DNA from 3 places in the Streptosporangium heterodermiicola genome. Region 1 is predicted to be linked to each of the others. Evidence: riboswitches for the same ligand, from Rfam matches in the RefSeq annotation. Region 1 holds a riboswitch; each other region holds the start of a gene.

Evidence for each region. Region 1 has a riboswitch for S-adenosylmethionine ahead of ACSC1Q_RS33995 (glutathione S-transferase C-terminal domain-containing protein). Riboswitches for the same ligand answer to the same signal wherever they lie in the genome.
Region 2: linked by a shared signal. The riboswitch ahead of ACSC1Q_RS33070 (aminotransferase class V-fold PLP-dependent enzyme) and the one ahead of ACSC1Q_RS33995 (glutathione S-transferase C-terminal domain-containing protein) in region 1 are both predicted to bind S-adenosylmethionine.
Region 3: linked by a shared signal. The riboswitch ahead of thrC (threonine synthase) and the one ahead of ACSC1Q_RS33995 (glutathione S-transferase C-terminal domain-containing protein) in region 1 are both predicted to bind S-adenosylmethionine.

What each region holds. Positions count from the first base shown of each region.
Region 1 covers NZ_JBPJSR010000021.1:34,268-37,534, forward strand. The annotation lists gene ACSC1Q_RS33985 (ABC transporter permease) at 1-696, shown strand, start outside; gene ACSC1Q_RS33990 (DUF402 domain-containing protein) at 916-1,437, opposite strand; SAM riboswitch class IV at 1,490-1,602, shown strand; gene ACSC1Q_RS33995 (glutathione S-transferase C-terminal domain-containing protein) at 1,642-2,577, shown strand; gene ACSC1Q_RS34000 (FAD/NAD(P)-binding protein) at 2,574-3,267, shown strand, end outside.
Region 2 covers NZ_JBPJSR010000019.1:127,548-130,814, forward strand. The annotation lists gene ACSC1Q_RS33060 (cytochrome P450) at 1-153, opposite strand, end outside; gene ACSC1Q_RS33065 (TerC family protein) at 254-1,156, opposite strand; SAM riboswitch class IV at 1,390-1,505, shown strand; gene ACSC1Q_RS33070 (aminotransferase class V-fold PLP-dependent enzyme) at 1,558-2,865, shown strand; gene ACSC1Q_RS33075 (NADH-quinone oxidoreductase subunit D) at 2,883-3,267, shown strand, end outside.
Region 3 covers NZ_JBPJSR010000044.1:27,057-30,323, forward strand. The annotation lists gene ACSC1Q_RS41765 (S1 family peptidase) at 1-1,111, shown strand, start outside; SAM riboswitch class I at 1,356-1,498, shown strand; gene thrC (threonine synthase) at 1,513-2,805, shown strand; gene ACSC1Q_RS41775 (MoaD/ThiS family protein) at 2,828-3,103, shown strand.

The sequences.
Region 1 (3,267 bases):
CGCAACCTCGACGCGCTGCTCACCTCGTTCCTGATGCCCGTCCTGGTCATGCTGCTGTTCGTCTACCTGTTCGGTGGCGCGATCCAGACCGGCGTCGACTACGTCACCTACGCCGTCCCCGGCATCCTCGTCATGTGCGCCTCCTACGGCGCCTCCCTGACCGCGGTCGCCGTCAGCCAGGACATGAGCCGGGGGATCGTCGACAGGTTCAGGTCGATGGACGTCGGCGGCGGGGCGTTCCTGGGCGGGCACGTGGCCGCCAGTACCGTGCGCAACCTCACCTCGCTCGTCATCGTGTTCGTCGTCGCGTTCCTGCTCGGCTTCCGGGCGGAGGCGGGCCTGTCGGGCTGGGCCGCGGCGGTGGGCGTCCTGGTGGTGTTCGTCCTGGCGATCTCCTCGGTCTCGGCCGTGGTCGGCCTGCTGTCCAGGACGCCGGAGGCGGCGGGCGGCTTCACCTTCCTCGTGATGTTCCTGCCCTACCCGAGCAGCGCCTTCGTCCCGGTGCACACCATGCCCGCGTGGCTGCACGGGTTCGCGGAGAACCAGCCGGCCACCCCGATCATCGAGTCCGTACGCGGCCTGCTGCTCGGTCAGCCGGTGGGCGGCGATCCGTGGAAGGCGCTGGCCTGGTGCGGCGGTTTCCTGCTGGTCTCGGCGGCCCTCTCCGGCAGGCTGTTCCGCCGCCGCGCCCGCTGAGGTGGTGGGGGCGCGACCCCGCCCGTACGGAAGGAGACCACCGGGCCCCGGCGAGGCGGGCCCGGTGGTCTCCGGCGTCGGGGGACACGGGCGGGCGGGGTGGTTTCGGGGAAGTTCGGTGACCGGGCCCGACGAGCCGGCCACAGAGCCCGGATGCCCGGAGCCCGGATGCCCGGATGCCCGGAGCCCTGATGTCCGCCAGGCTCAGGACGACCCGGCTCAGCTGACCAGGGTGAGCCAGTGCGGCGCGTCCCCGAAGGGGGCGGTGCGGGCGGTGACGGCGTCCATCAGCCAGGCGGCCGAGGCGCGGGCGTTCTCCACCACGCCGGGCGGGTAGGCGTACTTGACCCGGTGCTCCTCGAACTCGTCCTCGTCGTCCAGGAAGACCCGGCTCGCGCGGCCCTTGAGCAGGTTGCGGCGGGTCCGGATCACGTCGAGGTCCAGGTCGACCATGGTGACCTCGCCGTCGCTCCACTCGGGCACCGTGGAGATGTCGCAGTAGATCTCGTGCTTGTGCGGGGCGGCGTTGAAGGCGGCCGTCCACCAGGCGTCGCGGGGGAAGAGCATCACGAACGGATGCGGCCAGGCGACCGCGGGACCGTCGCCCTTGTGGCCGCTGGAGTCGGCCACGCAGCCCGTCCACACCCCGTGCTCGTCCTCGCCGAGCAACAGGCCGCGGTGGTGCCAGTGCAGTGACCCGTCGTACTTGCGGTAGACCACATTCACACTCTCATAGGACATTCCCCGACACTAAGGCTTGACAGAGATCTATGTATTTCCTACCTTCTAAATAGGTTAAGAGTGTCAGTGAGAAGCCCCGGCTGGCTGACCGGCAACCCTCGCACCGCGGCGGGGTGCCCCCGGGGGAGACCAGGCGGCACGGTGGGCGTGCCGCAAGCGCGGACCCCTTCACAGGGGTCACCGAGACATGCCCGGGAGTGCCACATGTCGAAGACCAGCACACTGAACCACGCGAGCCCCGTCGACCTCGACACCCACGGCCACTACCGGCCCGGTGGCAGGCCCGGCCCGCGTTACCCCTTCCAGGGGCGCGTCGGCACACCCGCCTTCCCCGCGGAGCCGGGCCGCTACCACCTCTACGTCGCGGCCGTCTGTCCGTACGCCCAGCGCGCGGCCATCGTGCGCTCCCTCAAGGGACTCCAGGACGTGGTCTCGCTCTCCTACGTCGACGACGAGCGCGACGGCCGCGGGTGGGCGTTCCGCGAGCGGCGCGGCGCCGACCCGGTCAACGGGTTCACCGTCCTGCGGCAGGCGTACGAGGTGACCGAGCCCGGCTTCGACGGGCACGTCTCGGTGCCGGTGCTGTGGGACAGGACGACCGGCCGCATCGTCAGCAACGACTTCCCCGACATCACGATCGACCTGGCCACCCGGTTCGGCGGCGACCCCGACGCCGACCTCTACCCCGAGGAGCTCAGGCCGGAGATCGACGAGCTCAACACGAGGATCTACGAGATCGTCAACACGGCGGCGGGCCGTGTGGCGGCGGCCACCACCGAGACCGCGTACACCGAGGCGCGCGCGGCCGTGGTCGCCTTCCTGGACGAGCTGGACGACCGCCTGGCCGACCGCAGGTTCCTGTTCGGCTCGGGGATCACCGAGTCGGACGTGCGGCTCTGGCCGACCCTGCTCCGCTTCGACCTGAGCGACAACCCGGCGGCGAGGATCAGTGAGCGCCCGCTCACCGCCTTCCCCAACCTGTGGGACTACGCCAGGGACCTGTACGCCCACCCCGCCTTCCGCGAGAACACCGACTTCACCGTCATCTCCCCGGCGAAGGGCGAGACCGGCGCCTGGCGGATCCCGGTCGAGCCGCTGCATGCCGACTGGGACCAGCCGCACCGCAGAGCCGCCGTATGAGCGCCTCGATCGCCGTCGTCGGAGCCGGGCCGACGGGCACCTGCCTGGTGGAGCGCATCTGCGCCAACGCCACCGACCTGCTCGGCTGGCCGTCGCTGGACGTCCACGTGATCGACCCCCACCCGCCGGGCGGCGGGCGCGTCTGGCGCCACGACCAGCCGGACCTGCTCTGGATGAACTCCGCCGCCGCCGACGTGACGCTCTTCACCGACGAGTCGGTGCGCTGCGAGGGGCCGATCCGCCCCGGGCCCACGCTGGCCGAGTGGCTCGGCGGCGACCCCGGCGGGTTCGCCTCCCGCCCGGCGCAGAACGGCTACCTCTCCCACGTCTTCCGGCACGCGGTGGCGAACGCGCCACGCGGCGTCCGGGTGCACGTGCACGCCGCCCGCGCCGTCGACCTCGCCGACGTCCCGGGCGGGCAGGTGGTGAAACTGGAGGACGGCCGGACGATCGAGGCCGACGCGGTGATCCTCGCCCAGGGACACGGCGACGTGACACCGACGAGGGAGGAGGGCGAGCTGGCCGGTCTGGCCGCGCGCGGCGGGCTGCGCTACCTGCCCACCGGCTACGCGGCGGACCTCGACCTGGACGCCGTCCCCGCCGGGGAACCGGTGCTCATGCGGGGGATGGGCCTCGCCTTCGTCGACCTGATGGTGCTGCTCACCTCGGGCCGGGGCGGCCGGTTCGTGC
Region 2 (3,267 bases), on a different contig from region 1:
GCGGTCCCGCAGCAGCGCGTTGACGTCGGCGTGCCTGGCCACCAGCCACTGGCCGGTCGGCTCGAAGAAGCTGACCGGCCGCTCCCGTCTCAGTTCGTCGTAGACGTCGTAGGGGTGGGCGACGAATTCCGGATTCCAGGGATCAAAGCGCACGTAGGCATCGTAATCCCCGGTCTCGGCGATCCCCGGTCTCGATGGCCTCCGGCCTTGGTGACCACCGGCCTCGGTGATCTCCGGCCTCGGTGATCTCCGGCTAGGATCCGGCTCGCTCGTCGGGCTTCCCCCTCTCGGCCGGCTCGTCCGCCCGGCCCGCCGGGGCCGCCTGGGCCGCCTGGGCCGCCTGGGCCGCCTGACCCACCGAGGTCTCCGGGGTCTCCGGAGATCCCTGGGTCTCCGGGCCCGCCTCGCTCTCGGCCTCGTAGCGGGAACGCAGCTCGACCGGCTTCCGCCGCTTCGCCTTGCCGCGCATCCGGATGTTCAGCAGCTCCACCAGCAGCGAGAACGCCATCGCGAAGTAGATGTAGCCCTTGGAGATGTGCTGCTCGAAGCCCTCGGCGATGAGCACGACGCCGATCAGCACCAGGAAGGACAGGGCGAGCATCTTGATGCTCGGGTGCCGCTCCACGAAACGGCTGATCGGCCCGGAGGCGACCAGCATCACGATGACCGAGACGATGACAGCCGCGATCATGACACCCAGTTCGTCGACCATGCCGACCGCGGTGATCACCGAGTCGAGCGAGAAGACGACGTCGAGGATCATGATCTGGATGATCACCGAGGTGAAGGACGCGGCCACCCTGCCCTCGGAGTGGCCGGAGTCGCCCTCCAGGCTGCCGTGCATCTCGTGGACGCTCTTGCCCAGCAGGAACAGGCCGCCGAGTATCAGGATCAGGTCGCGCCCCGATATCCCCTGCCCGAAGAGCTCGAACATCGGTTCGGTGAGTCTCACCACCCACGACAGCGCCAGCAGCAGCAGGAGACGGCTGATCAGGGCGACGGCGAGGCCGAGCCTGCGCGCCTTGTCGCGCTGTTCGGGCGGGAGCTTGCTCACCAGGATCGAGATGAAGATGATGTTGTCGATTCCCAGGACGATCTCCAGGGCGACAAGGGTGAAGAACCCTATCCATATCTCCGGGTTGGTCACCCAGTCCATTGTTTTCTCCTTCGTCGGTCGGCGCATGAGCACACCGTCGGCCAACTGCCCGAACGCTTGTCCGGCTGACTGCCAGGACGACCGGGAGACGCCCGGAGTTCCTTCCCTCTCATCACACTTCGCTGTCAAATTCGCCAAGTGCCTCCGAGGGCGCTCGTTCCGGCTCCGATATCGGGTTGATCACGTTTCGGACTTGCGGGGCACCGCGGGGTGTCGGTTATAGTTCCCCCGTAGGTCATGAGTGCCAGTGACAAGCCCCGGCTCGCTGGCCGGCAACCCTCGCGTCCGCGGCGGGGTGCCCCGGGTGAGGACCTGGTCCGGCACGAGGTGTGCCGGGCAAGCGCGGGCTCCAGGCACCTGTGTCATGGGTTGGGGTCCGATGACCTCGAAGGAGCCCTGGCATGTCCACCCTGACGATCTTCAGCACCCCCGAGAGCACCGTCGTCCCGGTGAGCGTCCCCGAGACCCGCGCGTCCTCCGGTGACCGCCCGATCCCGGCCGTGCTCGGCTCGGACCTGGAGGTCCCGGTCAGGGGCGGCAGGCTCGTCCGCTACGCCAACCTCGACTACGCCGCGAGCGCCCCCTGTCTGGAGCCGGTGAGCGCCGCCGTCGCCGCCGCGCTCCCGGCCTACTCCAGCGTCCACCGCGGCGCCGGGTACGCGTCCCAGTTGACCACGGCCCGCTACGAGCAGGCCAGGCACACGGTGCGCGCCTTCGTGGGTGCCCGTCCCGACGACTCGGTGATCTTCACCCGCAACACCACGGACGCGACCAACCTGCTGGCCCGCAGCCTGCCCGAGGGCACCACCGCCGTGGTCTTCGAGACCGAGCACCACGCCTCGCTGCTGCCCTGGGACCGGGTCGTGCGGCTCGCCGCCCCCGCCTTCCCCGGCGAGGCCGTCCGCGCCGCCGACGACGCCCTCGCCGCGATCGACGGCCCCAAGCTGCTGGTCGTGACCGCCGCCTCCAACGTCACCGGGGAGCTCTGGCCGATCGCCGCGCTGGCCCACATCGCCCACCGCCACGGGGCCCGCGTCCTCGTCGACGCCGCGCAGCTCGTCCCGCACCGCCGCCTCAACCTGACGGCGCTCGACCTGGACTACGTGGTCTTCTCCGGCCACAAGCTCTACGCGCCGTTCGGCACGGGCGCGCTGATCGGCCGTTCCGACTGGCTCGCCGAGGCAGACCCGTACCTGCGGGGCGGCGGCGCGGTGAAGGCCGTGGAGGACGACGGCACCGAGTGGCACGACGACCCCGAGGCCCGGCACGAGGCCGGGACCCCGAACGTGCTGGGCGCCGTCGCGCTCGCCGCGGCCTGCGACGCCCTCACCGCCACCGGCTGGACCCCGCTGGTCCGCGAGGAGGAGCGCCTCCTCGGGCGCCTGCGCGCGGGCCTCGCCTCCGTCCCCGGCGTGCACGAGCTGTCCCTGTGGGGCCCGGACCACCCGCGCGTCGGCATCGTCTCCTTCGTGGTGGACGGCTTCACCGCCCGCGAGGTCGCCGAGGCCCTGTCCGGCGACTACGGCATCGGCGTCCGCGACGGCAAGTTCTGCGCCCACCCCTTCGTACGGCACCTGCTGGGCGCCAAGGACGGCGGCTGCGACGACGTCACCGCCTCAGCCGTCCGCGCCTCCATCGGCATCGGCACGACCTCCGAGCACGTCGACCGGTTGGTCGACGCCCTGCGGGATCTTGCCTCGCGCGGCTGACGTGACAGCATGGCCCTATGACTGAAGGCGCGCCCCGCGAGCTGAGCGTGGGAATGGGGGCGGGAGCCGAGGCCGTGCGGGGGGCGCACGGCAAGGAGCTCGCGACCGAGGACATGATCCTCAACATCGGCCCGCAGCACCCGTCCACGCACGGCGTGCTGCGGCTGCGCCTCACCCTGGACGGCGAGCGGATCAGCTCGGCCGAGCCGATCGTGGGCTACATGCACCGGGGCGCGGAGAAGCTCTTCGAGGTGCGCGACTACCGGCAGATCATCGTGCTGGCCAACCGGCACGACTGGCTGTCGGCGTTCGCCAACGAGCTGGGCGTCGTGCTCGCGGTGGAGCGGATGCTCGGCATGGAGGTGCCGGTCAGGGCGGTCTGGACGCGCACGCTGATGGCCG
Region 3 (3,267 bases), on a different contig from region 1:
CGCGGTCAAGAAGAAGCTCGACAACACCCTGCCCGCGCAGCCTCTCGTGTCGAGTGTGCGCTACGTCGACGTGAAGCGGAACAAGGTGGTCGTCCTCGTCCCGCTCCCCAACGTCGCCCAGACCGTCGTCGAGAGCGCCGGCGTGGACAGGACCGCGGTGGTCGTGCTGCCCTCCACCGAGGTTCCCCAGCCCCTGTACAACCTGGTGGGCGGGGACGCCTACTACATCGGCGTCACCAGCCGCTGCTCGATCGGCTTCCCCGTGCTCAAGGGCACCCAGAACGGCTTCGTCAGCGCCGGGCACTGCGGCAACCCCGGTAACACCACCACCGGCTTCAACCGCGTCGCCCAGGGCGTCTTCCAGGGATCGTCCTTCCCGGGCAACGACTACTCCTGGGTCGCGACCAACGCCAACTGGACGGCCACGCCGGCGGTGGGCAACAGCGAGGGTGGCACCGTCCCCGTCGCCGGCGCCCGGGTCGCCATCGAGGGGGCCTCGGTCTGCCGGTCGGGCTCCACCACCGACTGGCACTGCGGCGTCATCCAGCAGCGCGACGCCAGCGTCACCTACCCCCAGGGCACCGTCTTCCAGCTGACCCGCACCAGCGTCTGCGCCGAACCCGGCGACTCCGGCGGCTCCTTCATCTCCGTCGACCAGGCCCAGGGCGTCACCTCGGGCGGCTCCGGCGACTGCAGCCAGGGCGGCACCACCTACTTCCAGCCGATCGCCGAGATCCTCACCGCCTACGGACTGAGCCTGCGGACCACCGCTGGCAATCCGCCGCCGCCGGTCACGGGCACCTGCACCGGCTTCCCGAACGTCTACACCGGCACCCTGTCCACCGGCCAGTCCGCCTACCAGCCGAACAACCTCTACTACCGGTCGACCGTCAGGGGCCCGCACACCGCCTGCCTGGACGGCATCGAGGGGACCGACTTCGATTTGTACCTGCAGAAGTGGAACGGGACGAGCTGGACGGTCGTCGCCACCTCCGACGGCGCGGGTCCCGACGAGAGGATCTCCTACACCGGCACGGCCGGCTACTACCGCTACCGGGTGTTCTCCACGGCCGGCTCCGGCCCGTACACCCTGGGGTACCGGACACCGTAGCCCCGCGACGGCCGGGAGAAGGGGTGAGGCCCCCGCCGGGCCCGCGATCACCGAGGATCGCGGGCCCGGCGGGGGCCTCACCCGCTTTCCGGGCCGTGTGCCGGATGCCTCGCGACCGGCGCCCCGGCTCCGGTTGTCCGCTGGATAACACGCCATGTCTCGCACAGCGAGACAAGGAGTCAGGAGGGCGGCGGGGCGGGGTAGAGTGCTTAGGACCTGCGCGTCAGGTTCCAAACTGAATATTTGCTCATCCAGAGGGGTGGAGGGACCGGCCCTGCGAAGCCCCGGCAACCATCCCGGTTCAAGACTCGCGATCTGCGCGAGGTCGGCCGGGACAGGTGCCAATTCCGGTCTGTGACCAGGGTGGTCCGCAGACGAAGATGAGGGAAAGGCCTCGCTTCATGGCGCTCGCAACCACTGAGAACAACACCACCTCCTCCGGTCGTGCCGGCGGCGCGCGTGACCCGCGCTTCGGCCCCGCCGTGGCCCTCTCCTGCCGGGAGTGCGGTGCCCGCTACGACCTCGGCCCCGACTTCGCCTGTACGGAGTGTTTCGGGCCCCTTGAGATCGCGTACGAGTTCGGGCGTGTGACCCGGGAGCGCATCGCCGAGGGGCCGACCAACATCTGGCGCTACCGCTCGCTGCTGCCCGTCCCCGAGGACGTGGCCGGCAAGCCCAACATGGCGCCCGGCTGGACCAAGCTCGTCAACGCCGGAAACCTCGCCCGCGAGCTGGGCATCCGCTCCCTGCACGTGAAGGACGACTCCGGCAACCCCACGCACTCCTTCAAGGACCGCGTGGTGGCCATCGCCGTCGAGGCGGCCCGCAGCTTCGGGTTCCACACCCTCTCCTGCTCCTCCACCGGCAACCTGGCCGGCGCCGTGACCGCCGCCGCCGCGCGGGCCGGGCTGGACGCCTGCGTGTTCATCCCCTCCGACCTGGAGCAGGCCAAGATCGTCATGGCCTCCGTGTACGGCGGCAGGCTCATCGGCATCGAGGGCACGTACGACGACGTGAACCGCTTCTGCTCCGAGCTCATCGGCGACGAGCTGGGCGACCAGTGGGGCTTCGTCAACGTCAACCTCCGGCCCTACTACGCGGAGGGGTCCAAGACCCTGGCGTACGAGATCGCCGAGCAGCTCGGCTGGCGCATCCCCGACCAGATCGTCATCCCGGTCGCGTCGGGCTCGCAGCTCACGAAGGTCGACAAGGGCTTCAAGGAGCTGATCGCGCTCGGCCTGGTCGAGGAGAAGCCCTACAAGATCTTCGCGGCCCAGGCCGAGGGGTGCTCCCCGGTCTCCGCCGCCTACAAGGCGGGCCACGACGTGATCCGCCCGGTCAAGCCGGACACGATCGCCAAGTCGCTGGCGATCGGCAACCCGGCAGACGGCCCGTACGTCCTGGACATCGCCCGCCGCACCGGCGGAGCGGTCGAGGACGTCACCGACGCCGAGATCGTCGACGCGATCCGGCTGCTGGCCAGGACCGAGGGCATCTTCGCCGAGACCGCCGGAGGCGTCGTCGTCGGGGTGCTGCGCAAGCTGGTCGCCGCGGGCACGCTCGACCCCGACGCCGAGACCGTGGTCCTCAACACCGGCGACGGCCTCAAGACCCTTGACGCGGTGGCCGCGGAGGCGCGCCCGACCGCGGTGATTCGGCCGTCCCTTGACGCATTCCGTGCGGCTATCGCCTAGAAATCGTGAAAGGTACTGAATTATGAGCGTTTCTGTGCGGATTCCGACGATTCTCCGGACTTACACCGATGGTGCTGCCGAGGTGAACGGAGAGGGTGAGACCCTGCGCGATGTTCTGCAGAAGCTCGACGCGGACTTCCCGGGGATCGGGGCCCGGATTCTCGATGACGCGGGAAAGATCCGACGTTTTGTCAACGTCTATGTAGGGGATGAGGACGTCCGTTTTGTCGACAACCTCGACACGGCCACGCCCTCCGGCGTCCAGGTCTCCATCATCCCGGCGGTGGCCGGAGGCTGATCCTCCCGCCCTGACGCGGCCCTGACCGCCCAGCGCCGCCTCGGCGCCGCCCCAGGGGCGTCCACGACTCCACGGCACCCGCCCGGCTCCGGCCGGGCGGGTGCCGTGTTTTATGACACAAGCTCATATTCGTGGAGTAGATGGATAATGTAACCCTTAACTAA